DNA from 3 places in the Bradyrhizobium sp. Leo78 genome. Region 3 is predicted to be linked to each of the others. Evidence: predicted binding sites of a transcription regulator. Region 3 holds the regulator's gene; each other region holds the start of a gene.
What was found. The regulator PhoB, encoded in region 3, activates phosphate uptake and scavenging genes when phosphate is short. The targets are predictions, from matches to a motif close to TGTCATNNANCTGTCAT.

Region 1 (9,905 bases), on a different contig from region 3:
GTCGACATCAAGCCATCGGCCGACTTCAAGAGCTATACGATCAAGCTGCGCGAGGGCGTCACCTGGCATGATGGCAATTCCTTCACTGCCGAGGACGTCGTTTTCAACGCGATGCAGTACTGGAAGCCGATCTCGGCAGGGGTCTCGCTCGACGCGCTCGAAGGCGCGGAGGCCGCGGACCCGCTCACCGTGGTGCTGAAGTTCAAGGCGCCGGTCCCTGAATTCTTCCTCAAATCCGTGCTAGCCGGCAAATCCGGTTTGGTGATCCCGAAGCATATCTATGCCGGCAGCAACATCATCACCAATCCGATCAACAACGCGCCTATTGGTACGGGCCCGTTCAAAGTCAAGGAATGGGTGCGTGGCAGCCATGTCGAGTATCTGCGCAACGAGAAATACTGGAATCCGGGACTGCCGTACCTCGACCGCCTGGTCATCCGCTGGTGGCGCGATCCGGCGTCACGGGCTGCTGCTTTCGAGGCGGGCCAGCTCGACATCGGCACCTTCAATCCGATCCCGATGCCGGACATCGCGCGGCTCACCTCCGGCGGCAAGTTCGTTGCCGAGACCAAGGGTTATTCGAACTCGGCCTGGGTGACGACGATCGAGTTCAACCAGCGCCGCGAGATCTTCAAGAATCAGGAGGTGCGGCAGGCCCTGATGCAGGCGATAGACCGGCAGTTCATCGCCGATACGGTGTTCTTCGGCCGCGCCCGTCCCTCGATCGGCGCGGTGGCGAGCTCGAATTCCATCTTCTTCACCAAGGACGTCCAGGACTATCCGTTCGACGTCAAGAAAGCAGGGAAGATTCTGGATGCTGCAGGTTTCCCGGTGAAGGGCGGCTCGCGCTTCAAGCTCAGCCTGGTTTCAGCTGGCTGGTTCGAGGAGAACATCAAGATCGGCCAATATGTGAAGCAGGCGTTCGAGGACCTCGATATCACCGTGGATCTCGCGGTGCCGGATCGTGCTACCTCGCTCAAGCGGATCTACAGCGACTACGACTATGACGTCGCGATCTCCAACAATTCCGGGAGCGTCGAGCTGATCCCGAGCACGACGCAATATTACACCACCGACGGCATCGTGAAGGGTGCGGCGTTCCGCAACGCCACCGGCTATTCCAATCCGAAGCTCGACGAGATCGTTGCCAAGATGACGGTCGAGACCGATGAGCCGAAGCGCATCGCGCTGGCCAAGGATTTCGATCGCCTGGCCACGATAGAGGCTCCGCTGCTTCCCATGGTCGATCTGGAGCCAGTGACGATCGTCCGATCGGACGTCCGCAATCATTCAGCTACCGCCGACTTCATGGGGGAAAGCTGGGCCGAACTCTGGCTCGATCGCTAGATAAGGGAGCATCGACTTGAACCGCATCGTGCTTCGCCGATTGGCTCAGGTAATCCCGCTAGTCCTGGCGGTGATCGTGCTCAACTTTGTGCTGATCCATCTCGCGCCGGGCAGCCTGTTCGACGTCATGACTGCCGAGCAGCAGATCTCCGATCCGGCGATGCTGGATCAGCTCCGTCACACCTACGGCGTCGACCAACCGACCTGGGTACAGCTCGCGAAGTATATCTGGTCGGTGATGCGGCTCGATCTCGGCTTCTCCTACCGGCAGAATGCGCCGGTCCTCAACGTGATCATGGACCAGCTGCCGGCCACCGTGATCCTGATGCTGGCGGCTACTTCGGTGGCACTGCTGGTGGGCGTCACGGCGGGCGTGCTGGCGTCCGTCAAGGTCAACACGATCTGGGACAATTTGATCTCGCTTGCCGCAGTGTTCTTCTTCGCCGCGCCAAGCTTCTGGCTCGGCATCATGATGACGGTGCTGTTCGCAGTCAAACTCGGCTGGTTTCCGGTCGGAGGCATGCGGACGATCGGAGCCGGCAACGGCGCGTTCGCCGATGCGCTCGATGTCATGCACCACCTAGTGCTCCCCGCGACGGCGCTCGGGTTGTTCTATGCCGCAACCTATGCGCGGGTGATGCGGGCCTCGATGCTGGAGGTGTTCCGGCTCGACTTCGTCCGCACTGCGCGCGCCAAGGGGCTCTCGCCGGCACGCGTTGTGCTCGCGCATGTCATGCGCAACGCGTTGCTTCCGATCGTGACGCTGCTCGGCCTGCAGCTCGGCACCATCCTGGGCGGCTCCGTCGTGATCGAGGCTGTGTTCAGTTGGCCTGGCATCGGCAGCCTGCTGTTCGACAGCGTGATGAGCCGGAATTTTCCGATGGTGCTTGGCGTACTCGTGCTTGGCTCGCTGCTCGTGGCCGTCGCCAACGCAACCGTTGACTTGCTCTATCTGCGGCTCGACCCGCGCATCCGGGCGAGGTAGGCGGATGCTTAATCTCGCGATCGATTTCACCCGCCGTTTCGCGCGCAACCGCGCCGCGCTGATCGGTCTTCTGCTGGTCATTGTCGTGGTCGGCGTCGCCCTGGCGGCGCCCTGGTTGTTTCCGCGCAATCCCTTGCGCATCGTCGGCCGTCCCGAGATCTGGCCCTTTGTCAATTCGCGCTACCCGTTGGGCACCGACTCGCTTGGCCGGGACATCGCGGCGATGATCGCCTACGGCGCGCGCACGACGTTGTTGATCGGGCTATGCGCGAGCCTGACAGCGACTCTGATCGGCATCACGATTGGCGCCACCGCCGCCTATTTCGGTGGCTGGATCGATGAAATGCTGATGCGTTTCACCGAGCTGTTTCAGACCATTCCGAATTTGATTTTCGTGCTGACCATCGTCTCGATCCTCGGCCAGAAGATTGAGTATGTCACGGTCGCTGTCGGCATCGTCACATGGACTCCAATTGCGCGACTGACGCGGGCGGAATTCATGGCGCTACGCGATCGCGAGTTCGTGCAGGCCTGCCGCGCCATGGGCATGGGAAACTTGCGCATCATGCTTGGCGAGATCCTGCCGAATGCGCTGCCGCCGGTGATCGTGCTGTCTTCGCTCGTGATAGCCGGCGCCGTGTTGTTCGAATCCGCAGTGTCGTTCCTCGGGCTCGGCGATCCCAACGTCTCAAGCTGGGGGCGGCTGATCGGCGATGGCCGGACCCCGATCCGCACCTCCTGGTACATCTGCGCCGTGCCGGGCCTTGCGATCATGATCACGGTGCTGGCGCTCAACCTGGTTGGCGATGGTCTCAACGATGCGCTTAATCCGAAACTCAGGGATCGTTGACATGGTGGCTGGCAACGGCCCGGTTCTCGAGATCGACCGGCTGAGCGTGTCGTTGTTCACGCGCCGCGGCGTGCTGCCGGCGGTGGATGGGCTGTCTTTGACGGTCGCGGCGGGCGAGACGGTAGCGATCGTCGGCGAATCCGGCTGCGGCAAATCGCTGACGGCGCTCGCGGTCATGCAGCTGTTGCCATGTCCGCCGGCGAAGATCGTCGGCGGCAGCGTCCGTTTCATGGGCCGCGAGCTGACGTCCTTGTCCGATCGCGAGATGCGGCGGGTCCGCGGCAAGGACATCTCGATGATCTTTCAGGATCCGATGATCTCGCTCAATCCGGTCACCACCGTCGGCGACCAGTTGATCGAGGCGATCCGGTGGCACAATGACGTCTCGCGCGCAGAGGCGCATACCCGCGCCGTCGAATTGCTGCGGCAGGTGCGCATCCCCGATGCCGAGCGCCGGCTGAACGATTTTCCGCATCAGATGTCCGGCGGCATGAGCCAGCGCGTCATGATCGCGATGGCGATCGCCTGCGGGCCGAAGCTTCTGATCGCCGATGAGCCGACCACGGCGCTCGACGTGACGATCCAGGCGCAAATCCTTGCCTTGCTCAAGGAATTGCAAGCGAGTTCGGGCATGGGGCTGATCATCATCACGCACGACCTCGGCGTCGTGGCCGAGACCGCCGACCGTGTTGTGGTGATGTATGCCGGCCGGAAGGTCGAGGAGGCGCCGGTGGAGGCGCTATTCGAACGGCCGCTGCATCGCTACACCCGCGGCTTGCTTGGTGCCACGCCTTCGGCGACGCGCCGGGGCGGCACGCGACTTGCGGAGATCGGGGGCAGCGTGCCGCCGCTGTCGGATCTGCCGGCCGGCTGCGCCTTCCAGAACCGCTGTCCCGACGCATTCGATCGTTGCGGTGCGGAGAGGCCCGGCCTGATGCCGCTATTGCCGGGGCGCACCGCCGCGTGTTTCGCCGCCGAAGAGGAGCTGTCGCGACATGCCGCTGTTGTCCGTACTTAGCCTTTGCGTTCAGTACCAGACCGCGCAGGGCACTGTGCGCGCAGTCGACGACGTCAGCTTTGAGCTCGAAGACGGAGAAACCGTCGGCTTGGTCGGCGAATCCGGTTGCGGCAAGTCGACCCTTGGCAAGGCGATCATGCGGCTGGTGCCGAGCTCCGATGGCCGCATCGTGCTTGACGGGCAGGACATCACGAGCATGTCAAGCGGGCAGCTCAAGTCCGTGCGCAAGAACATGCAGATGATCTTTCAGGATCCGTATGGCTCGCTCAATCCGCGCCACGATGTCGGCACCATCATCGGCCAGCCGCTCAGCGTCGCCGGCTGGTCACGCCGTGACATCCGCGATCGTGTTACCGAGCTGATCAGGCAGGTTGGCCTCCCGGCGGATGCCGAGCGCCGCTATCCGCACGAGTTCTCCGGCGGCCAGCGGCAGCGCGTCGGTATTGCGCGTGCGCTCGCGTTGCAGCCGAAAGTCATCATCTGCGACGAGCCGGTATCGGCGCTGGACGTCTCCGTCCGTGCGCAGGTGATCAATCTGCTGCAGGACTTGCAGCAGCAGACCGGCGTGTCCTTTCTCTTCATCTCCCATGATCTCTCCGTAGTCGAGCATATTTCCGATCGGCTGATCGTGATGTATCTCGGCCGCATCGTCGAAAGCGGCAGCGGTGAAGAGATTTGGCGGCAGCCGGCGCATCCTTACACGCTTGCCCTGCTGGCGGCGGCGCCGATTGCCGATCCACGATTGGCGCGCGGCCGCGCCAAGCAGGTCTTGCAGGGCGAATTGCCGAGCCCGCTCAATCCACCCCAAGGCTGCAGCTTCCATGAGCGCTGCCCGATGGCGCGCGAGCGCTGCGGCAAAGTGCGGCCGCTGCTGCGGAAGGTGTCCGGCGGCCGAATGGTGGCCTGCCATTACGACTTGCTTGAGCAGCCCGCCGAACTGCCGCGGGCAGTGAGTGCGGCCAGTTAGCTGATACGAAGGACGGAGTTCCGCCGATGCGTTGGCACAATTTGGGCGATCTGATCGATCGCAGGGGCAATCTGGACAAGGAAGCGATCATCGATCTCGCTTTGCCCGGTGGCCCGAGAATCTATACCCACCGGCAGATAGATCAGCTCGCCAACGGCGTCGCAAAGTACCTGACAGACCGCGGATTTTGCCGCGGCACTCATATCGCCATCCTGTCATTCAATCGCGCCGAATATGTCGCGGCCTATTTCGGCATCATGCGGGCGGGCTGTATCGCAGTGCCCGTCAATATCAAGGTCGCGCGCGACACCATCGACTATGTGATTGATGACGCCAAGATCGCGCTCGCCTTTGTCGACGCTGCGAACCGCCCTCAGGTGCGCGAGGGCATTCCGGTGATTGACTTCGACGACGCCGGCCCGAACGGTTTTGCTGCGAGCATAAAGCCCTTCGAGTCCTTCGATAGTGTCGTGGCCGGACCGGACGAAGTGGGCCAGATGCTCTACACCTCCGGCTCGACCGGCCGGCCGAAAGGCGTGCCGTTGTCGCATCTCGGTCAGCTCTGGGCGCTTTCCACCCGAACCAGCGGAGCGCTCAACGAAAATGAACGCTACATCATCGCTCAGCCGCTGTTCCATATGAATGGGTTGTTCGCGACCAAGACGATCTTTGCGACCAACGCATCCGTGGTGCTGCTGCCATCGTTCGAGACCAGGAGCTATATCGAGGCGATCGCCAAATACAAGGCAACGGCGGCGACGGCCGTCCCCACCATGTGGGCGCGGGTGATCAAGGAGCGCGAGTTGCTGGCTCAGAACGACATCACATCGATCAGGCGATTGATGCTTGGCTCGGCGCCGATGACGATGGGTCTGTGGGACAAGATCAAGCAGGTCCTGCCGAACGTCACGCTCTCCATCGGCTACGGCACCACCGAAGCCGGGCCGGCAGTGTTTGGACCGCATCCGAAGGGCATTCCAACGCCACCGCTCGCGCTCGGCTATCCCATCGATCCCGAGGCAGTCAAGCTCATCAATGGTACCGAGAATGAGGGTGTGCTGTTGATGCGCAATCCTGCGCTGATGGATCATTATCACAACCTGCCGCAGCAGACGGCGAAGGCGATCACCGACGGCTGGTATTACAGCGGCGACGTGATGCGTCGCGACGAGAACGGCTTCTACTATTTCGTCGGCCGTGCCGACGACATGTTCGTCTGCTCGGGCGAGAACGTCTATCCCGGCGAGGTCGAGAAGTTGCTGGAGCGTCATCCGCAGGTGCAGCAGGCGGTGGTGGTGCCGCTGCCGGACGAGGAGCGCAGCCAGGTCCCGGTCGCCTTCATCGTCACCCGCGCCGACGCCAAGCCGACCGTGGACGATATCCGGAAATTCACGATTGCCAATGGACCGGCCTATCAACATCCGCGCCGCATCGAATTCGTCAATGAATTGCCCTGGGCCGGCACCAACAAGATCGACCGCAAATCGCTGATTGATCGCGCCCGCCAACTCGAGGCGGCGAAAGGCTGGTCGGTGTGAGCGCGCTGGCAGGCAAGATTGCATTGGTCACCGGCGCCAGCCGCGGCATCGGGCAGGCGATCGCACTCAGGCTCGCCGGGGACGGTGCGATCGTTGCGGTTCATTATCACTCTGCCGAGGATGCCGCGCGCGCTACCGTCGACGAGATTGTCGCTGCCGGTGGGGCTGCGTTTGCATTGCAGGCGGACCTATCGGCGCGAAGCGGTGCTGCGGCGCTCACCGCAAGGTTCACTGCGGAACTAACCGAGCGATACGGCAAGACGGCGTTCGATATCCTCGTCAACAATGCCGGTGTCGGCAAGCGTGCGACGATCGAGGAGATCACGGAAGAAGATTTCGAGCTTCTGTTGCAGACCAATCTCAAATCGCCGTTCTTTCTGATCAAGGCTCTGTTGCCCCACTTGCGCGATGGTGGCCGCATCATCAACATTTCGTCGATGGGAACGCGCGCCGCGTACCCCGCCATGGCGGGCTATGCGCCGACAAAAGCGGGCCTGGAGGCGTTGAGCCGCCTGCTCGCTGTTCATCTCGGCGGGCGGCAAATCACGGTGAACTCCGTGATGCCGGGCGCCACTGCGACCGACATGAACGCGAATGCGCGCGACCCCGTCGCCAGCCGCGAAGTTGTCAATTCGATCGCGCTTGGGCGTGTCGGCGAGCCGGCCGATATCGCAAAAGTCGTCGCGTTCCTGGCGTCCGACGACGGTGGCTGGGTCACCGGCCAACAGATCGACGCCAGCGGCGGCCAGCGGCTGTAAGCCGCACTGCCGCCGGAACAGGCAAGGATTGGCCGCTTTAGCCGTCCGATGCCTCGCCTGGCGGGCTTTTCATCAGCAGATTTCCCAAGAGGGGGGCCTCGCTTGCGGCGGGGACGCTACACGCTGCCGCGAGATTGTACAGCGCCTGATGAAAGTTCATGCTAGCCGCAGCGCGTGCATGACAATAATATTCTTCAAACAAGTTTCATCGCAACCAAAACATTCTTTTCCCTCCTGGATTCGGAGGTTTGCATGCTCGACGACTTCGACCGCAAGATCTTGGCGACGCTGCAGGTGAATAGCAGCCTCTCGATGCAGGAGATTGCCGAGCGGGTCGGGTTGAGTTCGACGCCCTGCTGGCGGCGGATCCAGAAGCTTGAGAGCTCCGGCTACATCAAACGCCGGGTGGCGCTGTTGGACGCGGAAAAGCTGAACCTTGGCGTCAGCGTCTTCATCGCCGTCAAGACCAACCAGCACAATGCGGAATGGGCGCAGAAATTCCGGAAAATCGTCACGAGCTTTCCGGAGGTCGTGGATTTCTATCGCTTGAGCGGCGACGTCGATTATTTGATCCGAGCCGTCGTGTCTGACATTCGCGCCTATGACGATCTCTACCAGCGATTGATCGCAAAGATTGACCTGCACGACGTCTCATCGATGTTCACGATGGAGCAGATCAAGTCGACCACCGAATTGCCACTCGCGAGTCTCGCGTGAGCGACTGAGGCGGGCACCCACGTGTCTGGGCTGGATCGTCGACGCGGATTAGGGGCTATGGCTGTCGTCAAACCGTAATATTACGTCACTAGCGTCCGCCGCGCGTTGGCTTGGGATGTGCGCTGACGCGCAATTTGGACCGTCGGCGGGCAGGTCGTAGCGCTGGGAAGCTGGAACGGCTGTCCTGATCTGCGTGGGCGGGGACAGTGGTGATGCTTCGATCGGCCCTAGCCGAACTCAGACCGGATCGCGCCAACCGTGTTGTCGTTACGTCGGCCAATAGGCGGCTGGCAGCTTGGGCATGCGCATTGGCCGTCGCGGGCATGGCTGCGGGTATCGACGTGGCCGCGGCTCAGACCAGGCCAGCGAATGCGCCGATCGAATTCAATATCCCCTCGCAACCACTCGCCGCCGCGCTCAATCGCTATGTCGATGCGACCGGACGCGACGCCCTCTACGACACGAGCCTTGCGGCCGGCCGCCTCTCCGGCGATGTCCAGGGCGTGTTTGCACCGGACGAGGCGCTCCGAAAGCTGTTGTCTGGCACCGGTTTGGCTGCCGAGTTCGTGGCCGAGACGACGTTCGTGCTGTTGCCGGAGCCACTCGCCACTCAGCAGGCGGCGCAGCAAACACGATCGCCAGAACATCGGCGTTACTATGGACAGATTCAGGCGAGCATTGCGGATGCTCTTTGCCGATCGGGCGGCGCGCGTCCCGGCAGCTATCGCTTCGCCACTGTGTTCTGGATCGCGCCAGACGGCACCGTCCAGAGATCCCAACGTATCGGGTCCACCGGCAAGCCTGACGCTGATGACCGGATTGATGCAACCTTGCGCAGCGTGCGCTTCGACGAGCCACCGCCGGCGGGCTTTCTGCAGCCGGTCTTGATCTTGATTGTGCCGCAAGGACCCGGCGTGGCGCAGGGGTGCGGCAAGGCCGATTCCAATCTCCGATCGGCTGGGACCCGGCCATGACCGAGACCGCCTTGACGATCATCCGCCGGCTGTTTGTCGATCGCTATGACGACCTCAAGGCGCGTTTGACTCAACGCCTCGGCTCGGCCGATCTCGCCGGTGATGCGATGCAGGATACATGGTTGCGCCTGTCGCGCGCGGAATCGATTGGCGCCGTACAAAGCCCGCGCAGCTATCTCTTCCGGATCGCGCTGAACGTGGCAGAGGATCGCCGCCGGATGGAGCGGCGTCAACGCATATCGGCGATCGAGATCGAAAGCCTGCTTGAGCTGCCCGATCATGCGCCGACGCCTGAGCAAACCATGTTGGCGCGGTCTGACCTGGAGGCGTTCGAGGCGATCGTCAACGAACTCCCCGAGCGGCGACGGGTGATCTTTCTGGCGGCGCGGGTCGGCAATGTTCCCCGCCAGGAAATCGCCGATCGGCTCAGCATCTCCCGGCAACTCGTTGCGAAAGAACTCCGGTTGGCACTCGAACATTGCCTGGCGCGCTATAAGGAATTGAAGGGTTGAGCGTGCACTTTCGGTCGCCGAGAATCGTCTTAGAGGTAAGAATTCCTGCGATCGTCGCTTGCTTTCTCACGGAGGCAGCGGCGAAAGGCATAACATTGAGATGAGCAAGGCACACCCTGGTTTGGATGCGGTGGAGCGGGAAGCGGTCGACTGGCTGCAGAAGCTCACATCCGGAGAAATGACGCCGAAGGACGTAGCGGCGCTGGAACTCTGGCGCGCGCGCAGTCCTCTGCATGAAG
Region 2 (9,905 bases), on a different contig from region 3:
CGATTCCGCCCACGGCATGGTGCCGACATTGGGGCAGGGCGCGACCCAGGCGCTGGAGGACGCCGCCAATGCCGCCGCGCTGATCACGCAGCGCTACAGGGCCGGAAGCCGCGATGTCGCAAGCTGGCTCACCGAGTTCGAGGTCCTGCGCAAGGACCGCATGCGTTTCGTGATGGAGTTCTCGCTTGCCGCCACCGACACGATGCTGGCAGGCGCCGATCCCGTCGCTGGAACCCTGCACAAGAACGAAGCACCGTTCCTGAACAAGTTGAAGTCGCTCTATTGCGACGTCGGACTTCTCCCTCTCCCCGCAAGCGGGGCGAGGGTCGGGGTGAGGGGCGCTCTCCGCGAATACGGCGAGAGACGGACTCGCGGAGGCTCCCCCTCACCCGAAATTCAAGCGGAGCTTGAATTTCGACCTCTCCCCGCAAGCGGGGCGAGGTGAAGAAACGTCATCACGCCGTGGAATGATCGGCCAAGGATTTGAGGAGATCTACATCATGACCGCAACCGAACCGACGTTGCCGATCGCAACGGTGCACGGCCTCTATCACATCGCCATCAAGACCGAGAATTTGGCGGCAACGCGGAAGTTCTACACCGAGATCATCGGGCTTCGCGAATTCCCGCGGCCTGACTTCGGCTATCCCGGCGCCTGGCTCGGCTGCCCGCAGCCCGGCGGGCTCGCGATCATGCACATCTATGCCGGCGGTCCCGCGCTCGGTCCCGAAGGCAAGGCGCCGGCGGGAACGGCGGCGATCGACCATGTCTCGCTGTCCTGCTCCGGCTATCGCTCATTCGTCTCGCGCTTCAAGGCGGCAGGGCTCGACTGGCGCGAATTCATCGTGCCCGGCACCACGCTCTGGCAGTTGTTCGTCTATGACCCCAGCGGCGTGCAGCTCGAACTGACCTTCGAGTGCGGCGGGGAGGGCGAGGAAAAGCCTGATATGTCGCCGGGCCGCAAATATGTTGCCGGCGCAAGCTTCTTCGACAAGGCGACCTATCCGAAGCTCGCCTGATCTTTCGAATCGGCGATTGACACCTGCCAGCTTGTGCGGGACAGGACAGACATCTGTCCTTGGAGCAGTCGAATGGTGGATTCGAACAGCACGCGACCCGCAGCGCGCGTAGCCGTTGCAGGCCTCGGTGCGATCGGCGCGAGCGTGGTGAGGGAACTGGATCGGGGCATCGACGGATTGGTGCTCAGCGCGGTCTCGGCGCAGAACGTCGCCAAGCATCAGGCTTGGCTCGGCGAATTGAAGGCGCCGCCGAAAATCCTGCCGATCGAGGAACTCGCCAGCGCCGCCGATATCGTGATCGAATGCGCGCCGAGCAAGCTGGTGCGGTCGATCGTGGCGCCAGTGGTCGAGCGCGGCAAGACTGCGGTCGTGCTCAGCGTCGGCGCGCTGCTCCAGAACGAGGACCTGATCGCGCTGGCGCGGAAGAACAGCGGCCAGATCGTGGTGCCGACCGGCGCCTTGATCGGGCTCGACGCCGTGACTGCCGCTGCGGAGGGCACCATCCATTCGGTCCGGCTGGTGACGCGGAAGCCGCCGCTGGGGCTCGCCGGCGCGCCTTATCTGGTCGAGAACGACATCAGCGTTGAAGGGCTCGCCGAGCCGCTGCAGATATTCGAAGGAACCGCGCGCGAGGCGGCAAAGGGCTTTCCGGCCAACCTGAACGTCGCGGTGGCGCTCTCGCTCGCCGGCATCGGCCCCGACCGCACCCGGGTGGAAATCTGGGCCGACCCGACGGTGACGCGCAACACCCACCGCATCGAGGTGGATTCCGATTCGGCGCGGTTCTCGATGACGATCGAGAACATCCCCTCGGAAAACCCGCGGACCGGCCGCATCACCGCGCTATCCGTGATCGCCTGCCTGCGCAAGCAGCGTGCCTCGCTGCGCATCGGGACATGAGCTTGTCTGCTGCGGGGTTGCGTGTTTTGGGCTAAGCTGTCCGAACAGATACAGCCGAGCCGCCCATGCGAATTCACCCCGACGACCTGCTTCTCATCATCGACGTGCAGAATGATTTCTGCCCCGGTGGCGCGCTGGCTGTTGCCGATGGCGATGCGGTGGTCCCCGTCGTCAACCGGCTCTCCGAGCGGTTCGATCATGTGGTGCTGACGCAGGATTGGCATCCGCGCGGCCACAGCTCCTTTGCGACCTCGCACCAGAGCTCCGCGCCGTTCGAAACCATCACCATGCCCTATGGTCCGCAGACGCTATGGCCGGACCATTGCGTGCAGGGGACGACGGGCGCCGCGTTCCATCCGCAGCTTTCGACCGACAGAGCGGAGCTTGTGATTCGAAAAGGCTTTCGCTCCGCGATCGATTCCTATTCCGCGTTCCACGAGAACGACCGCACCACGCCGACCGGCCTCGCCGGCTATTTGCGCGAGCGCGGACTGAAGCGGATCTTCATGGCCGGACTTGCCACCGACTATTGCGTCCATTATTCCGCGCTGGATGCACGCCGCCTCGGCTTCGAGACCGTGGTCGTGGAATCCGGCTGCCGGGCAATCGATCTTTCCGGCTCGCTTGCGGCCGCGCATGCGGCAATGGCGGCGGCTGGCGTTCAGATCGTGAGCGACCTGGATTGACGCGCCTCCCTCCACCTGCCCATTCCCTCCTGGAATCTACCGCGAAAACCGTTGTTTTGATTGGGCTTTTGCTCTAATCCCTCGGCTTTATCGACGGCTCGAACGGAGACATTGTGGCGGGACAGACCTTACGCATCGGCACGCGCAAGACGGCCATGGCGATGGCGCAGACCGAGGAGGTTGCGCGCCTGTTACGTGCGTCGGCTTCCGACCTGACCGTCGAGATCGTCAGGTTCGAGACCCGCGGCGATCAGGACCAGACCAGCAAGTTGCTGCGTCATGGCGGCAAGGGCGGCGCCTTCGTCGCCGAGATCCGCGAGGCGATGCGTGCGGGCGAGTTGCAGGCCGCGATGCATTCGCTGAAGGATGTGCCAGGCAATGAGGAGACGCCGGGCCTCGTGATCGGCGCGACCCTGCCGCGCGACGCCGCCACCGACAGCCTGGTGCTGCGTCCCGGCCTTTCGCTGGAAAGCTTTCGCGCCAGCCGCGGCAAGGGTTTCAAGATCGGCACCAACGCGGTGCGCCGCGCGGCCTATTTGCGCAGGCTGTTTCCTGAAGCAAGCGTGATCCATTTCCGCGGCGCCGCTGACACCCGGATTGCCAAGCTCGACCGTGGCGACAAGCAGCGCCTGCCTGATGGCGGCGAGGTCGGCCCGGCCGATGCGCTGGTGATGGCGCGCTCTGGGCTCGAGCGCATCGGGCGTGCATCGCGCATCGCCTATGACTTCCCGGTCGACGAGATGCTGCCCGCGGTCGGGCAGGGCATCGTCGCCGTCGAATGCGCGGCAAACGATTTCGCGACCCGCGCCCGTCTTGCCAAGATCGAAGACGCGCAATCGCGCCTTGCGGCCGAAGCCGAGCGCGAGGTGCTGTGGATCCTGAACGGTCACTGCAATTCGCCGATCGCCGGCCATGCCACGCTTGCCGGCAGCGAGATGATTCTGCGCGCCTCGGTGCTGGATGAAACCGGCGACCGCTTCATCGAGGCCTCGCGCACCGGCCTCGCCGACCGCCCCCGCGAACTCGGCCGCGCCGTCGGATTGGACCTGCTCGACAAGGGCGCCGCCGAAATCATCGCCCGCACAAGGCCGGAAGAAACGGACGAGTAAGCGAAGAACGGTAGGGTGGGCAAAGCGCAGCGTGCCCACCCTTCGCTTGGGACGCTCTCTCCACGTCGTCCCGGCGAACGCCGGGACCCATAACCACCGATGTGGGTTGTGGTGCGAGGTCCGGGCGGCAAACTCCACCTCTCCCCTTGTGAGAGAGGTCGGAATTCAAGCGTAGCTTGAATTCCGGGTGAGGGGTTCAGGTCCATCCGACAGCGCAAGTCCCTCGAGAGACCGGCACCCCTCACCCGGATCGCATTCCGCTTCGCTGCATGCGCTCCGGCCTCTCCCACAAGGGGAGAGGCCGGCCCGAGCAAGCGGAGGCACAATACGGGCGACGACGAGTTAGAGTGCTCGCAGCGGCCAATGCGCGATGATGCGGAAGCGCGATGCTGCATCATCCTGGCGGAACAATGCGAGCCGGTCGATCGCGAGCGTTGCGAGCCGCACAGAGGCAAAGCGTTCCCGCAGCATCGGCACCGCGATCTCACGCCGCTCGGCTTCCAATCGCCCGGTCAGCGTCATGTGGAAGCGGAATTCTTCCATCACGTAAGGATAGCCCCAGCGGTCGAGATACTCGACCTGTCGCGGCGTCAAGCGCTCGGGATTTCGCCGTGCGCGATCGGTCGGCGTCAGCGGCGCGCGGAATGAATCGAAGTCGCGCGTCACGTCGGCCGCAAGCTGCTGCAACTCCGTCGACGGCTTTCCCGGGATCATCGCGATGAAGCCGCTAATCGAATCGATGATGGGTTCGATAACGGGAATTGGCCGCGGCGTATCGGCGAAAGCCTCGCATGCCCCAAGCAGATCGGCTTCGCTCTTGCCCTCCGCCAGCGCCATCGGCGCCTTCAGCGTGGCGTGAAAGCCGTATTTGCGCGGGTCCTGCGTGATCTCGCGCCAGTCCGGCGGCACGCCATCGGGAAAGGACAGGTCGCTGCCACCATAGACATCGTAGCCGAGCATCTTGGCGCCGAAGCGATCGAGCGCACTGCCTGGTGCCGGCGCGTAGTAGAGAGCGTAACGCGGATAGTTGGCCATCGTCGTAAGACCTGGGAGCGTCAGGCGGCAGCAACCGCCATGCGCGGCGCTGTGGAATAGGTGAGCCGGCTGGCGTCTGCCAGATGCACGAGACGTCCCGCCGATATCACCGCGACAATGCGCGGCCGCAGCGGCACCTTGTCATCGACGATGATCATGTCGGCGCGGCGACCTTCGGCGAGCACGCCACGGTCGTCGAGTCCGGCAGCACGTGCCGGTGCTCCCGAGATCAGGTCCCACGCCTTTTCCAGCGGCAGAATGCCGTCAGCGGCAAGCCGGAAGGCTGCGAGCAATTGTGCCGGATAGTAATAGTCCGAGGCCAGCACCGAGCAGAGGCCCTTCGCGATCATGTCGGACGCCTTGGTCCAGCCGGTATGACTGCCGCCGCGCACGACATTCGGCGCGCCGTACACGATATGATCGCCGGCTGCCGCCGCCTCGCGCGCGGTCTCTTCGTTGACAGGGAATTCGGCGATGCCGACGCCCTGGTCGCGAAAACACTTGCGCATCTCGGGGCTGTTGTCGTCATGCGAGAGCATGCGGACATCGGCCGAGCGCGCCGCACTGGCGAGACGTGCGATCGAGGCAGGTACATCGTTCGCGCGCGACACCACGTGCGTGACCAGCTTGTCGAAGTCTTCAGGCGAAAGGCCGGTGCGCTCCACCATCCGGTTGCGCTTGCGCGGCCTTGCCAGGTCCCCGATCGTCCCGTCCATGTGGTCGTTGAACGCGAACAAGTCGACGCGGCCCTCCGCGAGCCAGTCAATGATCTCCGGTTCGGCGTCGAGATTGTAGGTCTCGTGGCGCAGATGGAAGCGCGTGTCGGCGGCAAGCTGCGGGCGCATCTGCTCGATTGCCTCCAGCAGTCTCCGCGCATTCTCGGCGCTGCGCAGGCCCGGCTCCCACGACCATGTGGTGGCGTGGAACACCGTCGTGATTCCGTTTGAGATCGCCTGCCGGTCACTGTCGGCGAGCGCCACGTCGATCGGGAAATCGACTCCAGCGCGCGGCATCATCTGCCGCTCGAAGGCGTCGCCATGCAGGTCAACGATGCCGGGCAGCACCAGGAGATCCCGTGCATCAATGCCGAGCGCGCTGCGGCCGTCTCCCTCTTCGCCGAGGGCTGCGATGTCGCGGCCCGCGGTCCGCAGCCGTGTTTCGACGAGTTCGCCTTCAACGAGCGCCTTGCCACCTTCGATAACAATGTCAGTCACGTGATGGCACTCCGGCGGGTTGTTGGCGCGTTCAGCGCTTCATACTTGGCGAGGAAGTCTTCGACAACCAGCTTGCGAAAATCCGGCAGCGCCTGGCGCAACATTTCGTGATCCCAGTCCCACCAGGCGAGCGCCGCAAGGCGGCTGATGATGCCATCGGAAAACCGCTTGCGGAGCGGCCGCGCCGGATTGCCGGCGACGATGGCGTAGGCGGGAACATCCTTGGTCACGATCGCGCCAGCCGCGACCACCGCGCCGGTTCCAATCGAGCGTCCGGGCAGGATGATCGCGCCATGTCCAATCCAGACGTCATGGCCGATATGCACGCGGTGCTCTCGGCGCCATGCGAAGAATTCGGCCTCGTCATGTTCGCCTGGGAAGTATGCGCTGGCGCGATAGGTGAAATGCGCCTGCGACGGACGATGCATCGGATGATTGCCCGGATTGATCCGGGTCATTGCCGCGATCGAGCAGAATTTGCCGATCGTGGTGTAAGTGAGCTGCGCGTCGTTCACGACATATGAATAGTCACCCATCGTGACGTCGAGCAGGATGCTGCGCGCTCCGACCTCGGTATAGGCCCCAAGCTGGCTATCGCGCACCGCGGCGGTGGGATCGACCGTTGGTACAACGGAAAGCATCTTGCCGGCCATCTTCTTCTTCGCCTCGTCGAATTGTTGTGGGGGAGCGCACGTCTTCGATGCGCTTCATAACAGTAGCGTGACAGATGCGTGACATCGCCGGCGGTGTGGAGGATCGCCGCACTGCAGCGCGTTTGTCACACAACTGTAATTCAGCGGCGTTAGCCGTTACGCGACGTGACGGGTTCGGAGCACTGCATGCTGGTGGTTGAAGGTTTGACGTGCCGTTTCGGCACAAAAGCCGCGGTCGACAATGCTTCGTTCTCGGTCCAGCCCGGTAGTTTCGTCGGCGTGATCGGTCGCTCGGGCGCCGGCAAGTCGACCTTGTTGCGGATGGTCAACCGTCTCGCCGATCCGACCGAAGGCCGCATCCTGTTCGAAGGTGTCGATGTCACCGCGCTGCGCGGCAAGGCGCTGCGGCAGTGGCGCGCGCGTTCGGCGATGATCTTTCAGCAGTTCAATCTGGTCGGCCGGCTCGATGTGCTGACCAATGTGCTGATGGGCCGCCTTGCCGAAATGCCGGCCTGGCGCTCGTTGACCCAGCTTTGGCCCGAGCAGGACAGGGCGCTGGCGATGTCGGCGCTCGAGCAGTTCGACATCGCGCAGTTCGCCGCCCAGCGCGCCGACCAGCTCTCCGGCGGCCAGCAGCAGCGCGTGGCCATCGCTCGCGCGCTGGTGCAGGAGCCCGATATCATCCTCGCCGACGAGCCGATCGCCTCGCTCGATCCGCGCAATACCAAGATCGTGATGGATGCGCTGCTGCGCATCAACAAGCATTTCGGCATCACGGTGCTCTGCAACCTGCATTCGCTCGATCTGGCGCGCAGCTATTGCGACCGCCTGATCGGCATGGCGGCGGGCCGCGTGGTGTTCGATGGCCAGCCGTCGACGCTGACCGATCACATCGCCCGCGAGCTCTACGATCTCGAGGCCAATGATGTCATCGGCGGGGCGCCAATGCCCGCGCCCGGTGCCGCAACAGCTCCGGCGCTCGGCACCGCAGCCGCGGCCTGAACGCCGTAACCTTATGCAGGGAAAGCCGCTGCAGGTGCAGTCGGCCTTTAGAGCATGGTCCGGAAAAGTGGAAACCGGTCGTGTTCAAACAAGAGATGAGATCACGATCCCGTTGCGTCTCGGATCGTGATCCAGGCGCTACCATAACAGCAGGGGTAAACCATGATCACTCGTCGCATCGTTCTCGCCGGCGCTGCCGCGCTCGCGCTCACCGCGTCCGCGTCGGCGCAGGACTGGAAGGCCAAATATCCGGAGCTGACCTTCGCGGTCGTGCCGGCTGAAAACGCGTCCGGTGTCACCGAGCGCTGGACGCCGTTCGTCAACTATCTCTCCAAGGAACTCGGCGTGAAGGTCACGCTGCGCATCGCCAACGACTATGCTGCGGTGATCGAAGGCCAGCGCTCCGGCAATATCCAGATCGCCAGCTACGGTTCGGCCTCCTTCGCCCGCGCGCGGCTGACCGGCGTCAAGACCGACGCCTTCGCCAACGACATCAACGCCGACGGCTCCACCGGCTACTACTCGATGTTCTTCGTCAAGGCGAGCAGCCCCTACAAGACCATCGAGGACGTGAAGGGCAAGAACCTCGGCCTCGTCGATCCGAACTCGACCTCCGGCAACAACGTGCCGCGCTTCGAGCTCAACAAGAAGGGCATTCCGGACGCCGAAGCCTATTTCAGCAAGGTTGTCTTCACCGGCAGCCACGAGAACGCGATGCTCGCGCTGGCGCAGGGCACGGTTGATGTTGCCGCCAACCAGTGGACCAGCGACGATGACTCCACGCTCGCCCAGATGCTGCACAAGGGCATGCTGAAGAACGCCGACGGCTCGCCGATGAAGAAGGATGATTTCCGCATCGTCCATAAGTCGGCCGAGATCATCAACGGACCCTATGCCTACAACTCCGACCTTCCCGACGATCTCAAGGCCGCGATCGCCAAGGCCTTCTTCGACGTGCCGACGAAGGACAAGGCGGCGTTCGACAAGCTCTCCGACGGCCAGAAGAAGGGCTTCCATCCCGCGACCACCAAGGATTGGGACGGCACGATCGAGCTGATCAAGTTCGTCGACGCCCTGCGCAAGAAGAAGGCCTCCTGATCGATCGACGCGAATACGCAGGCCGGATCGATCGCGACCCGGCCTGTTCCGTTGAGGACAAGCAGCAGATCCCAAGCAGAGCAGATGGCCACCGCCGTATCCATCCTTCCCGCCCAGCAGCTCGCCGCGCTGAACGATGCCTATCGCAAGGCAGTCGCGCGCAAGCGGTTGAAGATGGCCTTGGCGGCGGCGGTGTTCATCGCGGCGCTGACCGTTGCCGGCATCGGCGCCGAGGTGAACCTGCGCACGCTCTTCACCTATTTCGGCAACTTCGTCTCCTATTTCGACCGCATCCTCACGCTCGATAACGGCCAGCGGGTCTGGACCGATTTCGGCGAATGGTTCTGGGGCTGGAAGAATTGGCTGAAGCTGCTCGCCGAGACCATCTTGATCAGCTATGTCGGCACGCTGACCGGCGCCGTCTTTGCCTTTGCGCTGAACTTTTTCGCCGCACAGAACACCTCGCCCGGGCCCTGGCTGCGCTTTGTTGTCCGCCGCCTGCTCGAATTTGCGCGTACCGTGCCCGCCATCGTGTTCGCGCTGGTGTTCGTGATCGCGTTCGGGCTCGGGCCGATGGCGGGCGTGCTGGCGATCGCCGTGCACTCCACCGGCGCGCTCGGCAAATTGTTCTCCGAGATCGTCGAGAATGCCGACATGAAGCCGGTGGAGGGCATCCGCTCGACCGGCGCGAGCTGGCTGTCCTGCATGCGGTTCGCCGTGCTGCCGCAGGTCTCGGCGGGCTATGCCAGCTATGCGCTGCTGCGCTTCGAGATCAATGTGCGCGAAGCGTCCGTGATGGGCTTTGTCGGCGCCGGCGGCATCGGGCAGGAGCTCGTGGTCGCGATTCGCAAATTCTATTATTCCGACGTCAGCGCCATCCTGGTCACCATCGTCCTGACCGTGTTCGTGATCGACATCACCACCGGCTGGCTGCGCGCAAAACTGTTCGGCAAGGAGGGGCGGGCATGAGCCAGTTGCCGAAGCCGGATTCGCAGGCGCTGCGGACGAAATACCCTGACGTTTTCGACCGCCCGGTCTCGGCGCGCCTCGCCACGCCCTTGATGCTGCTGGCGGCATCAGCGGTCTTCGCCTTCGGCCTGTTCGATCTCGACTTCTCGCCGACCAAGCTGGTGAGCGGGCTGCGTGAGCTCGGCTGGATCACGCTGATGATGATCCCGCCCGATCCCGG
Region 3 (9,905 bases):
CGACCCAGGCATCGTCTTCCGGAACCTCATGGGCGGCCGTTCCTTCGGGCGCATCGCCAGGATGCAGATCGGCCTGCCGCGCGCGCTCCGGCGCCTTCGGCAGGAACTGCAGCAGCATGCCGCCGGCGCGCCAGCGAACCTTGCCGCCGTCGCCGCCGCGCCATTCCTCGCCAACTGCAAGGCGCACGCGCGTCGGGATCTGCTCCGAGCGCAGGAAATACTCATGCGCTGCGTCCTCGAGGCTGCCGCCATGGAGCGCGACCAGGCCCTGATAGCGGCTCATGTCCGGCCCCTGGTCGATGGTCATCGCGAGATGGCCCTTGCCGAGCAGCGCGCCGGAGTCGAGCCCGTCCTGCAATCGCGTCGCATCGTAGCGCGCATAGGCGCGCAGCCGATCGGGCGCCTTGAAATCGACGATCAGGAACGAGACCGGGCCGTCGGTCCGGGTCTGCAGGATGAAACGGCCGTCGAACTTCAGGGATGAACCGAGCAGCGTCGTCAGCACGATCGCCTCGCCGAGCAATTTGCCGACAGCAGGCGGATAATCATGCTTGTGCAGGATGTCGTCGAGGGCGGGACCGAGCCGCGTCAGCCGCCCACGCAGATCGAGTGCATCGACCTCGAATGGCAGCACCGCGTCGTCGACCGGAACGGCCGATGGCGCCCGGGTCGGTGTTTCCGTGATCTTGATGTCGGGGGATTGTGAAACCATGGCGCTCTATCTGGGGTCTTGAGAGGCGAAACGAAAGGGGTTCACATCTATCGTTGTTAGCCGTCATCCCCGCGAAAGCAGGGATCCATAACCACCGATGTGAGCATTGTGAAAAGCTGGGGCCGCAGCTTGATGCAACAACTCACATCGGTGGTTATGGATCCCGGCTCGCGCTTCGCTTGGCCGGGACGACAGCTATCTTGGCGGCGCGCTTACGCGACCGCGTCAAAACACCAGGCCAGAATGCCCTTTTGCGCATGCAGGCGGTTCTCGGCCTCGTCGAACACCACCGATTGCGGACCGTCGATCACCTCGTCGGTGACTTCCTCGCCGCGATGCGCCGGCAGGCAATGCATGAACAAAGCATCGGGCTTCGCCAGCGACATCAGCTTGGCATTGACCTGATACGGTCGGAGCAGATTGTGCCGGTGCTCGCCGTCCTTGTCGCCCATCGACACCCAGGTGTCGGTGACGACGCAGTCGGCGCCGCGCACGGCCTCCTCTGGGTCGTTGCCGAGCACGATCGGCGCCTGGGTCGCCTTGATCCAGTCGCGCATCGCCTTGTTCGGCGCGAGCTGCGGCGGCGTCGCGATATTGAGGGCGAACTTGAAACGCTCGGCGGCATGCGCCCATGACGCCAGCACGTTGTTGTCGTCACCGGTCCACGCCACGGTCTTGCCCTCGATCGAACCGCGACGCTCCTCGAACGTCATCAGGTCGGCCATCACCTGGCAGGGATGCGAGCGGCGCGTCAGCCCGTTGATCACGGGGACGGTGGCATGCGCGGCGAGCTCCAAGAGCGCATCGTGGTTGAGGATGCGGATCATGATCGCATCGACATAGCGCGACAGTACGCGCGCGGTGTCGGCGATGGTCTCGCCACGGCCGAGCTGCATCTCGGCGCCGGTGAGCATGATCGATTCACCGCCAAGCTGGCGCATGCCGACGTCGAACGACACTCGCGTGCGGGTCGAAGGACGCTCGAAGATCATCGCCAGCGTCTTGCCTTCGAGCGGCTTCGTGGCCCGCTCATGCGCCTTCAGTCTCGCCTTCATGGCGGCGCCGGCGTCCAGCATGGCGCGCAGCTCGTTGAGCGACATTTCGTTGATGTCGAGGAAGTGACGGGGCGCCTTGCTCATCATCCCGCTGCCTTCTTCGACGGTCCGCTTGAGAGCGCGGTGCAGGCGCGCTCCAGACAACCGATGGCGTGCTCGATCTCGGCCTCGCTGACGATCAGCGGCGCGAGGAAGCGCACCACATTATCGCCGGCGCCGACTGTGAGCAGCTTCTGCTCGCGCAGGGCGTTGACGAGGTCGCCGGAGGGCACCACGGCCTTGACGCCGATCAGAAGCCCCTCGCCGCGCACGTCCGCGAGAATGGACGGATAGCGGTCAACCGCGGAGGCGAGCTTCTGCTTGAGCAGGAGCGACATCTTCTGCACCTGATCGAAGAAGCCGGGCTTCAGCATCACATCGAGCACGGCGCCGGCGGCCGCGACCGCGAGCGGATTGCCGCCGAAGGTCGAGCCATGCGAACCCGCCGTCATGCCGGACGCAGCTTCCGCGGTCGCAAGGAAGGCGCCGATCGGAAAGCCGCCGCCGAGCGCCTTGGCCAGCGACATCACGTCAGGGGTGACCCCGATGCGCTTGTAGGCGAAGAGATCGCCGGTGCGGCCCATGCCGGTCTGCACCTCGTCGAACGCGAGCAATAGGCCATGCTCGTCGCAGAGCTGGCGCAGCGCCTTGAAGAAGGCCGGCGGCGCGGAGCGCACGCCGCCTTCGCCCTGCACCGGCTCGATCAGGATGCCTGCGGTCTCTGGACCGATCGCGCGTTTCACCGCTTCGATATCGCCATGCGGCACCTGGTCGAAGCCGTCCATCGGCGGACCGAAGCCCTCGAGATATTTAGCGGCGCCGGTCGCGGCGAGTGTCGCGAGCGTGCGGCCATGGAAGGCGCCTTCGAAGGTGATGATGCGGTAGCGCTCCGGATGCCCCTTCGAGAAGTGATAGTGACGCACGACCTTGATCACGCCCTCCATCGCTTCCGCGCCGGAATTGCAGAAGAACACGAAGTCCGCAAAACTCTGCTCGCACAGCCGCGCGGCAAGCTTCTCGCCGTCCGGGCTCTTGAACAGGTTCGACATGTGCCAGAGCTTCGTCGCCTGTTCCTGCAGCGCCTTCACCAGATGCGGATGGGCATGGCCGAGCGCGTTCACCGCGACGCCGGAGGTGAAGTCGAGATAACGCTCGCCTTTGGTCGAGATCAGCCAACAGCCTTCGCCGCGTTCGAAGCCGAGATCGGCCCTGGCAAAAACGGGAAGCAGATGCGACGTGGCGCGGTCAGTCATGGCGATCACTGAAGGGTTCAGACAAGCCTTTCAGACAAGCCCCGGCGGCGTGCAGCGATGCAGACACGCGGCTGGAGCTCATCCAGCGAAAACAAAACGTGCCGCCTTTGCAGGGCGGCACGTGAAGGCATTCTATGCGCGCGGCGGGTGCTGTCAATCGCCACGAAGCCGCCAGGCTGCGCTGCAAAGTGCCGGTAATCCGCAGTTTTCCGGTGTGGTGGAAAAGCCCGATTGCAATCCCTAAATGTCGGAACATGTGGACGCATAGGCGCGGACTCTTGCGCCAGAGTCACGCCATATTGTAGCGTCTGGCCTGTCGGGTACGACATCTCGTGCGGCAGTTTTGATCCCTTAGAGTCCTTTGTGTGCGGCGTACACGTTCGGGTGCGGTTTTCGTGCCCGGCGAGCCTTAAGGGATTCTGCCCGCAGGGATTTTTGAGATTAGGCATCGCAGCGCTGTCCCAGGATCGGCCGGCGCAACGCGAAGGGAAAGATGCGATGACGGTATTGACCTGGTCCGACGAACGCGTCGAGCAGTTGAAAAAGCTCTGGGAAGGTGGCCTTTCGGCCAGCCAGATCGCTGCGGAACTGGGCAACGTGACCCGCAATGCGGTGATCGGCAAGGTGCACCGGCTCGGCCTCTCGGGCCGCGCCAAGAGTCCTGCTGCAGCCGCGCCGCGGCAGCGCAAGGCGCGTCCCGCACAGCCGATGATGCGCGTGGCACGTCCGGTCTCCCGCGGCAACACCGCGCTCGCCCACGCCTTCGAGGTGGAGGTGGAAGCGGACCCTATCGCCTACGACAATGTCGTACCGATGAGCCAGCGGCTGTCGCTGCTCGAATTGAACGAGGCCACCTGCCACTGGCCGGTCGGCGATCCCTCGAGCCCGGAATTCTTCTTCTGCGGCGGCAAGGCGCTTCCCGGCCTGCCCTATTGCGCGCACCACTCCCGCATCGCCTACCAGCCGGCGGCTGACCGCCGCCGTCCGACGGTCAAGCCGTCACAAGGCAAGTAAGCCGACGACGGATCGTAGCTCGGGTGGAGCGCAGCGCAACCCGGGAACGCTGTATCGGCAGGTCCAAATTTCCCCGGGTTACGCTTTGCTGCACCCGGGCTACGGATTGAGGTCGCCGGTTTACGACTGCTCGGCCTTCGCGAAGCGATCATCGAGCGCGTAGCCCGCGCCGCGGACGGTGCGGATCGGGTCCTGCTCGCGGCCGGGATTGAGCAATTTGCGCAGGCGGCCGATGTGAACGTCGACGGTGCGCTCGTCGATATAGATGTCGCGGCCCCAAACGCTGTCGAGCAGCTGCTCGCGGCTGAACACGCGGCCGGGATGCTCCAGGAAGAACTCCAGCAGGCGATATTCGGTCGGGCCGAGATCGATCGGGCGGCCCGAGCGCGCAACGCGGCGCTTCTCGCGGTCGAGTTCGATGTCGCCATAGGTGAGCACGGTGGCGAGCCGCTCCGGGCTTGCCCGGCGCAACAGGCCCTTCACCCGCGCGAGCAGTTCAGGCACCGAGAACGGCTTGACGATGTAGTCGTCGGCACCGGTCGCCAGCCCCCTCACGCGCTCGCTTTCCTCGCCGCGCGCGGTCAGCATGATGATCGGGAGCTGCTTGGTCTCCGGCCGCGCCCGCAGACGGCGGCACAGCTCGATGCCGGAGAGTCCCGGCAGCATCCAGTCGAGCACGACAAGGTCGGGAATACGTTCCTTGAGCCTTGTGTCCGCATCGTCTCCACGGGCGACCGTTTCGACATCATAGCCTTCTGCATCGAGATTGTAGCGCAACAGCGTCGTCAGCGCTTCTTCGTCTTCGACCACCAGAATGCGTGCGCTCATCGGCTTGGCTTCTCCTATAGCGGGATGACTCTCTGCTTGAATCGTCATCCCACTCTTCCTTTGATGTTTGAGCAGGATCTTGGCGGAAAGCCGGCGTCGACTTTCCGGATGTTGCTCTAGTTGCCCGGAACGGTCGTGGCGAACGTCGTCATATCCCCCTTCGGCCGCTTGTCGGTGATCTGCTGACCCTCGATCATGTAGAAGACCGTTTCCGCGATGTTGGTGGCGTGGTCGCCGATCCGCTCGATATTCTTGGCGCAGAACATCAGGTGGATGCAGAACGAGATGTTGCGCGGATCTTCCATCATGTAGGTGAGGAGCTCGCGGAACAGCGAGGTGCAGATCGCGTCCACCTCCTCGTCGCTCTTCCAGACGTTCATCGCCGCCGGCAGATCGTGCGCGGCATAGGCGTCGAGCACGGACTTGACCTGCGACAGCACGAGGTCGGTCATGTGCTCCAGGCCGCGGATCAACTTCAGCGGCTGGAAGTCGTTCTCCAGCGCGGCGACGCGCTTGCCCATGTTCTTGGCGAGGTCGCCGATCCGCTCGAGGTCGGTCGCCACCCGCATCGCGCCGACGATCTCGCGCAAGTCGACAGCCATCGGCTGGCGGCGGGCGATCGTCAGCACGGCGCGCTCCTCGATCACGCGCTGCAGGCTGTCGATCTCGATGTCGGAAGCGACGACACGCTTGCCGAGCGCGACGTCGCGGCGGATCAGCGCATCGACGGATTCGGTGATCATCCGTTCGACCAGCCCGCCCATCTCTGCGACCAGACGGGTCAGTTCCTGAAGATCGCTGTCGAATGCCTTGGCGGTATGTTCAGAAGCCATGATGTCCCTCCTCAACCAAACCGGCCGGTGATGTAGTCCTGGGTGCGTCGATCGCTCGGCGAGGTGAAGATCTTGCTGGTGTCGTCGAACTCGATCAGTTCGCCCAGATACATGAACGCAGTCTTGTCGGAGACGCGCGCCGCCTGCTGCATGTTATGCGTGACGATCGCGATCGTGTAGTCCTCCGACAATTCCTGGATCAACTCCTCGACCTTGGCGGTCGAGATCGGATCGAGCGCCGAGCAGGGCTCGTCGAACAGGATAACTTCGGGCCGCACCGCAACCGTGCGGGCGATGCAGAGGCGCTGCTGCTGGCCGCCGGAGAGGCTCAGGCCGGAGGCGTTGAGCTTGTCCTTGACCTCGTTCCACAGCGCACCGCCGCGCAGCGCTTTCTCGACGCGGCCGTCCATTTCAGATTTCGAAATCTTCTCGTAAAGGCGGATGCCGAAGGCGATGTTCTCATAGATCGTCATCGGGAACGGCGTCGGCTTCTGGAACACCATTCCGATCCGCGCCCGCAGCAGGTTGAGGTCGAGCTTGGGGTCGAGGATGTTGGTCTGGTCCAGCATCAACTGGCCGGTGGCGCGCTGGCCGGGATACAGGTCGTACATCCGGTTGAAGATCCGGAGCAGGGTCGACTTGCCGCAGCCGGACGGGCCGATAAAGGCGGTGACGCGGTTGGTGCCGAGCGTCAGGTTGATGTTCTTCAACGCATGGTGCTCGCCGTAATAGAAGTTGAGGCTGCGTGCAGTCACCTTTGGCGCCGCTTCCGGCAGCGACTTCTGGGGAATGGCCGCGCTCGGGCTGGTCGTCGATACGGACAGATCGGTCATTTTGCGCTCCTTTCGGCGCCGAGGATGCGCGCGCCGATGTTGAGCGCGAGCACGGTCAAGGTGATAAGCAAGGCCCCGCTCCAGGCGAGCTCCTTCCAATAGGCGTAGGGGCTCTGCACGAAGTTGTTGATGGTCACCGGCAGGTTCGCCATCGTCTTGGTCAGGTTCAGGCTGAAGAACTGATTGGACAGCGCGGTGAACAACAGCGGGGCGGTCTCACCGGCGACACGGGCGGTCGCCAGCAGCACGCCCGTGATCAGGCCGGAGCGCGCCGCGCGATAGGCGATCCGCTTGATCACCAGCGAGCGCGGAAGGCCAAGCGCGGAGGCCGCTTCGCGCAGCGGGTTGGGGACGAGCAGCAGCATGTCCTCCGTGGTGCGGAGCACGACCGGGATGACGATCACCGCCAGCGCCAGGCAGCCGGCCAGCGCGGAGAAGCCGCCCATCGGCACGACAACCGCGCCATAGATGAACAGGCCGATGATGATCGACGGCGCACTCAAGAGGATGTCGTTGATGAAGCGGATCACCGAGGTGAGCCGATCATGCTTGCCGTATTCGGCCAGATAGGTGCCCGCGAACAGGCCGAGCGGCGCGCCGATGCCGACACCGATCACAGTCATGATCACCGAGCCGACGATCGCGTTCAACAGGCCGCCATCGGTGGAGCCGGGCGGCGGGGTGTTCTTGGTGAAGACGTCGAGGCTGAGGCCGGCGAGACCGTTGTAGAACAGCGTGAACAGGATCAGCGCCAGCCAGGTCACCCCAAACGCGGCAGCGGCGATGCAAAGCCCGCGGATGATGATGTCGTTGCGGCGGCGTGCTTTGTAAATCGGGTTCATGTCAGTTCCCCGCCTTCCTTTCCAGACGCATCAGCATCAGTCGCGCGCAGGCAAGAACAATGAATGTCAGCACGAACAGCAAGAGGCCGAGCAGGATCAGGCCCGACTGGTGCAATCCGTCACTCTCGGCGAATTCGCTGGCGATCGCCGCGGAGATCGTGGTGCCCGGCGCAAAGATCGAGGAGGAGATGCGGAACGAATTGCCGATGATGAAGGTCACGGCCATGGTCTCGCCGAGGGCGCGGCCGAGCGCCAGCATGATGCCGCCGATGACGCCGACGCGGGTATAGGGGATCACGACGTTGCGGACGACTTCCCAGGTGGTGCAGCCGACCCCGTAGGCCGCCTCCTTGAGGACCGGCGGCACCGTCTTGAACACGTCGACCGAGATCGCCGTGATGAAGGGCAGCACCATGATCGCGAGGATCAGCGCGGCGTTGAACAGGCTGAGATAGGATGGCGGGCCTGCGAATATCGCGCCCAGCACCGGCACGCCGTCGAACAGGCGGATCATGAACGGCTGGAACGTATTGGCGAGGAACGGGCCTAGCACGAAGAAGCCCCACATGCCGTAAATGATCGAGGGGATGCCGGCGAGCAGTTCGATCGCGATGCCGATCGGGCGGCGCAGCCATTGTGGGCAGAGCTCGGTGAGGAAGATCGCAATGCCGATGCCAACTGGAATGGCAATCATCATCGCGATGACAGAGGTGATCAGCGTGCCGTAGATCGGCCCGAGCGCGCCGAGCACCGGCGGGTCTGCCGAAGGCGCCCAGCGCTGGGTCCACAGGAACGAGAAGCCGTATTCCTTCATTGCCGGCCACGCGCCGGCGATCAGCGAAAGGATGATACCGCCTAGGATCAGGAGCACCGAAATCGCGCAGGCGCGAGTGATCCAATAGAAGGTGATGTCACCGAGTTTGAAGGCGCTGAGGGCCCTGGCACGATCGTAAGGTCCGGAGGCTGCCATTACGTCGCTTTGAACGGCCATGTCTGCCACGCCAATCCCCTGTGTTTACTCGATCGCAACTTACTGCGCGACCCGTTCTGAACGTTTTCCCGCATCGTCGCAGGATGCACCCCGTCGGGCGTAGACCCGGAATCCACAGCTTCGGTTGCGAAGCGATGGATTCCGGTTTCTCGACGTTGTCGCGCCCGCAGACGACAGGGCGCGACGCTCGCTATGCGAGGCTCAGCTCTTGATGTCCGACGACCAGGTCTTTTCGATCAGCTTGACGACCGGCTCCGGCATCGGGATGTAGTCGAGCTCTTCGGCGGCCTTGCCGCCCTTCTCGAACGACCACTTGAAGAACTTGATGGCTTCGGCCGAGGCCGCCTTATCCGTCGGCTCCTTGTGCATCAGGATGAAGGTCGCCGCGGTGATCGGCCAGGACGCATCGCCCGGCTGGTCGGTCAGGATCACGTAGTAGCCCGGAGCCTTGGCCCAGTCCGCGTTGGAAGCAGCGGCCTGGAACGCAGCAATGGTCGGCTGCACGGTCTTGCCGGCCTTGTTGACCATCGCCGCATAGGTCAGCTTGTTCTGCTTGGCGTAGGCGTATTCGACATAGCCGATGGCGTTCTTGGTCTGGCTGATGTTGCCGGCAACACCCTCGTTGCCCTTGGCGCCAACGCCAACCGGCCACTCGACCGCGGTGCCCGAACCAACCTTGGACTTCCAGTCGGCATTCGACTTGGAGAGGAAGTCGGTGAAGTTGAAGGTGGTGCCCGAACCGTCGGAACGGCGGACCACGGTGATGGCGTCAGAGGGCAGCTTCAGCTTCGGATTGAGCTTGGCGATCGCCGCATCGTCCCACTTGGTGATCTTGCCGAGATAAATGTTGCCGAGCACCTCGCCCGACAGCACCAGTTCGCCCGGCTTGATGCCTTCGAGGTTCACGACCGGCACGATCGCGCCCATCACCATCGGCCACTGGACGAGTCCGTCCTTCTCGAGCTGCTCGGCCTTCAGCGGCGCATCGGTGGCACCGAAGGTCACGGTCTTGGCCTGGATCTGCTTGATGCCGGCGCCGGAGCCGATCGACTGGTAGTTCAGACCGTTGCCAGTCTCCTTCTTGTAGGCGTCCGCCCATTTGGAATAGATCGGGAACGGAAAGGTCGCGCCCGCGCCAGTGATATCGGCCGCAAAGGCCGACGTCGAAACGGCCACCAAGCCGGCAGCGACGATTGTCCTAAAGAAATTCATGGGGTGGTCTCCAATCCTGTGAGCGAAGCGCCGGATGCGCCCGATCGCGCTCACGCCGGTCCGTTTAGGAGCGGTCGATGCTCGTTTTACGAAGGTTGGATGACAGTTGGATGACACATTCAAGCAATTGAAAGTGCTTGATTTTATGCCGCCACAGGGGTCTTCACCTGGGGAAAACAGGCGGTAAAAGTGGCGCCGTTTTTCGGCACGCTTTCGATCAAAAGACGGCCGCGATGACGGTTAAGAATATGTTTCACCAAGGATAATCCAAGCCCGGTTCCGCCCTGGAGGCG

Region 1: the regulator PhoB is predicted to act here: its motif matches at 8,243-8,259, upstream of AC5ZG1_RS18970 (STN domain-containing protein).
Region 2: the regulator PhoB is predicted to act here: its motif matches at 6,740-6,756, upstream of phnC (phosphonate ABC transporter ATP-binding protein).

What each region holds. Positions count from the first base shown of each region.
Region 1 is NZ_JCAMOT010000013.1:162,329-172,233, forward strand. Features, by position in the region: gene AC5ZG1_RS18930 (ABC transporter substrate-binding protein) at 1-1,347, shown strand, start outside; gene AC5ZG1_RS18935 (ABC transporter permease) at 1,364-2,332, shown strand; gene AC5ZG1_RS18940 (ABC transporter permease) at 2,337-3,182, shown strand; gene AC5ZG1_RS18945 (ABC transporter ATP-binding protein) at 3,184-4,200, shown strand; gene AC5ZG1_RS18950 (ABC transporter ATP-binding protein) at 4,178-5,167, shown strand; gene AC5ZG1_RS18955 (class I adenylate-forming enzyme family protein) at 5,194-6,705, shown strand; gene AC5ZG1_RS18960 (SDR family oxidoreductase) at 6,702-7,463, shown strand; gene AC5ZG1_RS18965 (Lrp/AsnC family transcriptional regulator) at 7,716-8,180, shown strand; gene AC5ZG1_RS18970 (STN domain-containing protein) at 8,504-9,154, shown strand; gene AC5ZG1_RS18975 (RNA polymerase sigma factor) at 9,151-9,666, shown strand; gene AC5ZG1_RS18980 (FecR family protein) at 9,797-9,905, shown strand, end outside.
Region 2 is NZ_JCAMOT010000006.1:146,004-155,908, reverse strand. Features, by position in the region: gene AC5ZG1_RS10225 (FAD-dependent oxidoreductase) at 1-445, shown strand, start outside; gene AC5ZG1_RS10220 (VOC family protein) at 501-1,019, shown strand; gene AC5ZG1_RS10215 (aspartate dehydrogenase) at 1,092-1,919, shown strand; gene pncA (bifunctional nicotinamidase/pyrazinamidase) at 1,985-2,605, shown strand; gene hemC (hydroxymethylbilane synthase) at 2,719-3,714, shown strand; gene AC5ZG1_RS10200 (DUF1045 domain-containing protein) at 4,057-4,749, opposite strand; gene AC5ZG1_RS10195 (alpha-D-ribose 1-methylphosphonate 5-triphosphate diphosphatase) at 4,770-5,963, opposite strand; gene AC5ZG1_RS10190 (LbetaH domain-containing protein) at 5,960-6,616, opposite strand; gene phnC (phosphonate ABC transporter ATP-binding protein) at 6,803-7,618, shown strand; gene phnD (phosphonate ABC transporter substrate-binding protein) at 7,781-8,716, shown strand; gene phnE (phosphonate ABC transporter, permease protein PhnE) at 8,801-9,685, shown strand; gene phnE (phosphonate ABC transporter, permease protein PhnE) at 9,682-9,905, shown strand, end outside.
Region 3 is NZ_JCAMOT010000010.1:205,423-215,327, reverse strand. Features, by position in the region: gene AC5ZG1_RS16020 (Hsp33 family molecular chaperone) at 1-712, opposite strand, end outside; gene argF (ornithine carbamoyltransferase) at 925-1,851, opposite strand; gene AC5ZG1_RS16010 (aspartate aminotransferase family protein) at 1,851-3,059, opposite strand; gene AC5ZG1_RS16005 (GcrA family cell cycle regulator) at 3,558-4,073, shown strand; gene phoB (phosphate regulon transcriptional regulator PhoB) at 4,194-4,901, opposite strand; gene phoU (phosphate signaling complex protein PhoU) at 5,018-5,734, opposite strand; gene pstB (phosphate ABC transporter ATP-binding protein PstB) at 5,746-6,567, opposite strand; gene pstA (phosphate ABC transporter permease PstA) at 6,564-7,409, opposite strand; gene pstC (phosphate ABC transporter permease subunit PstC) at 7,411-8,400, opposite strand; gene pstS (phosphate ABC transporter substrate-binding protein PstS) at 8,602-9,612, opposite strand; gene AC5ZG1_RS15970 (ATP-binding protein) at 9,756-9,905, opposite strand, start outside.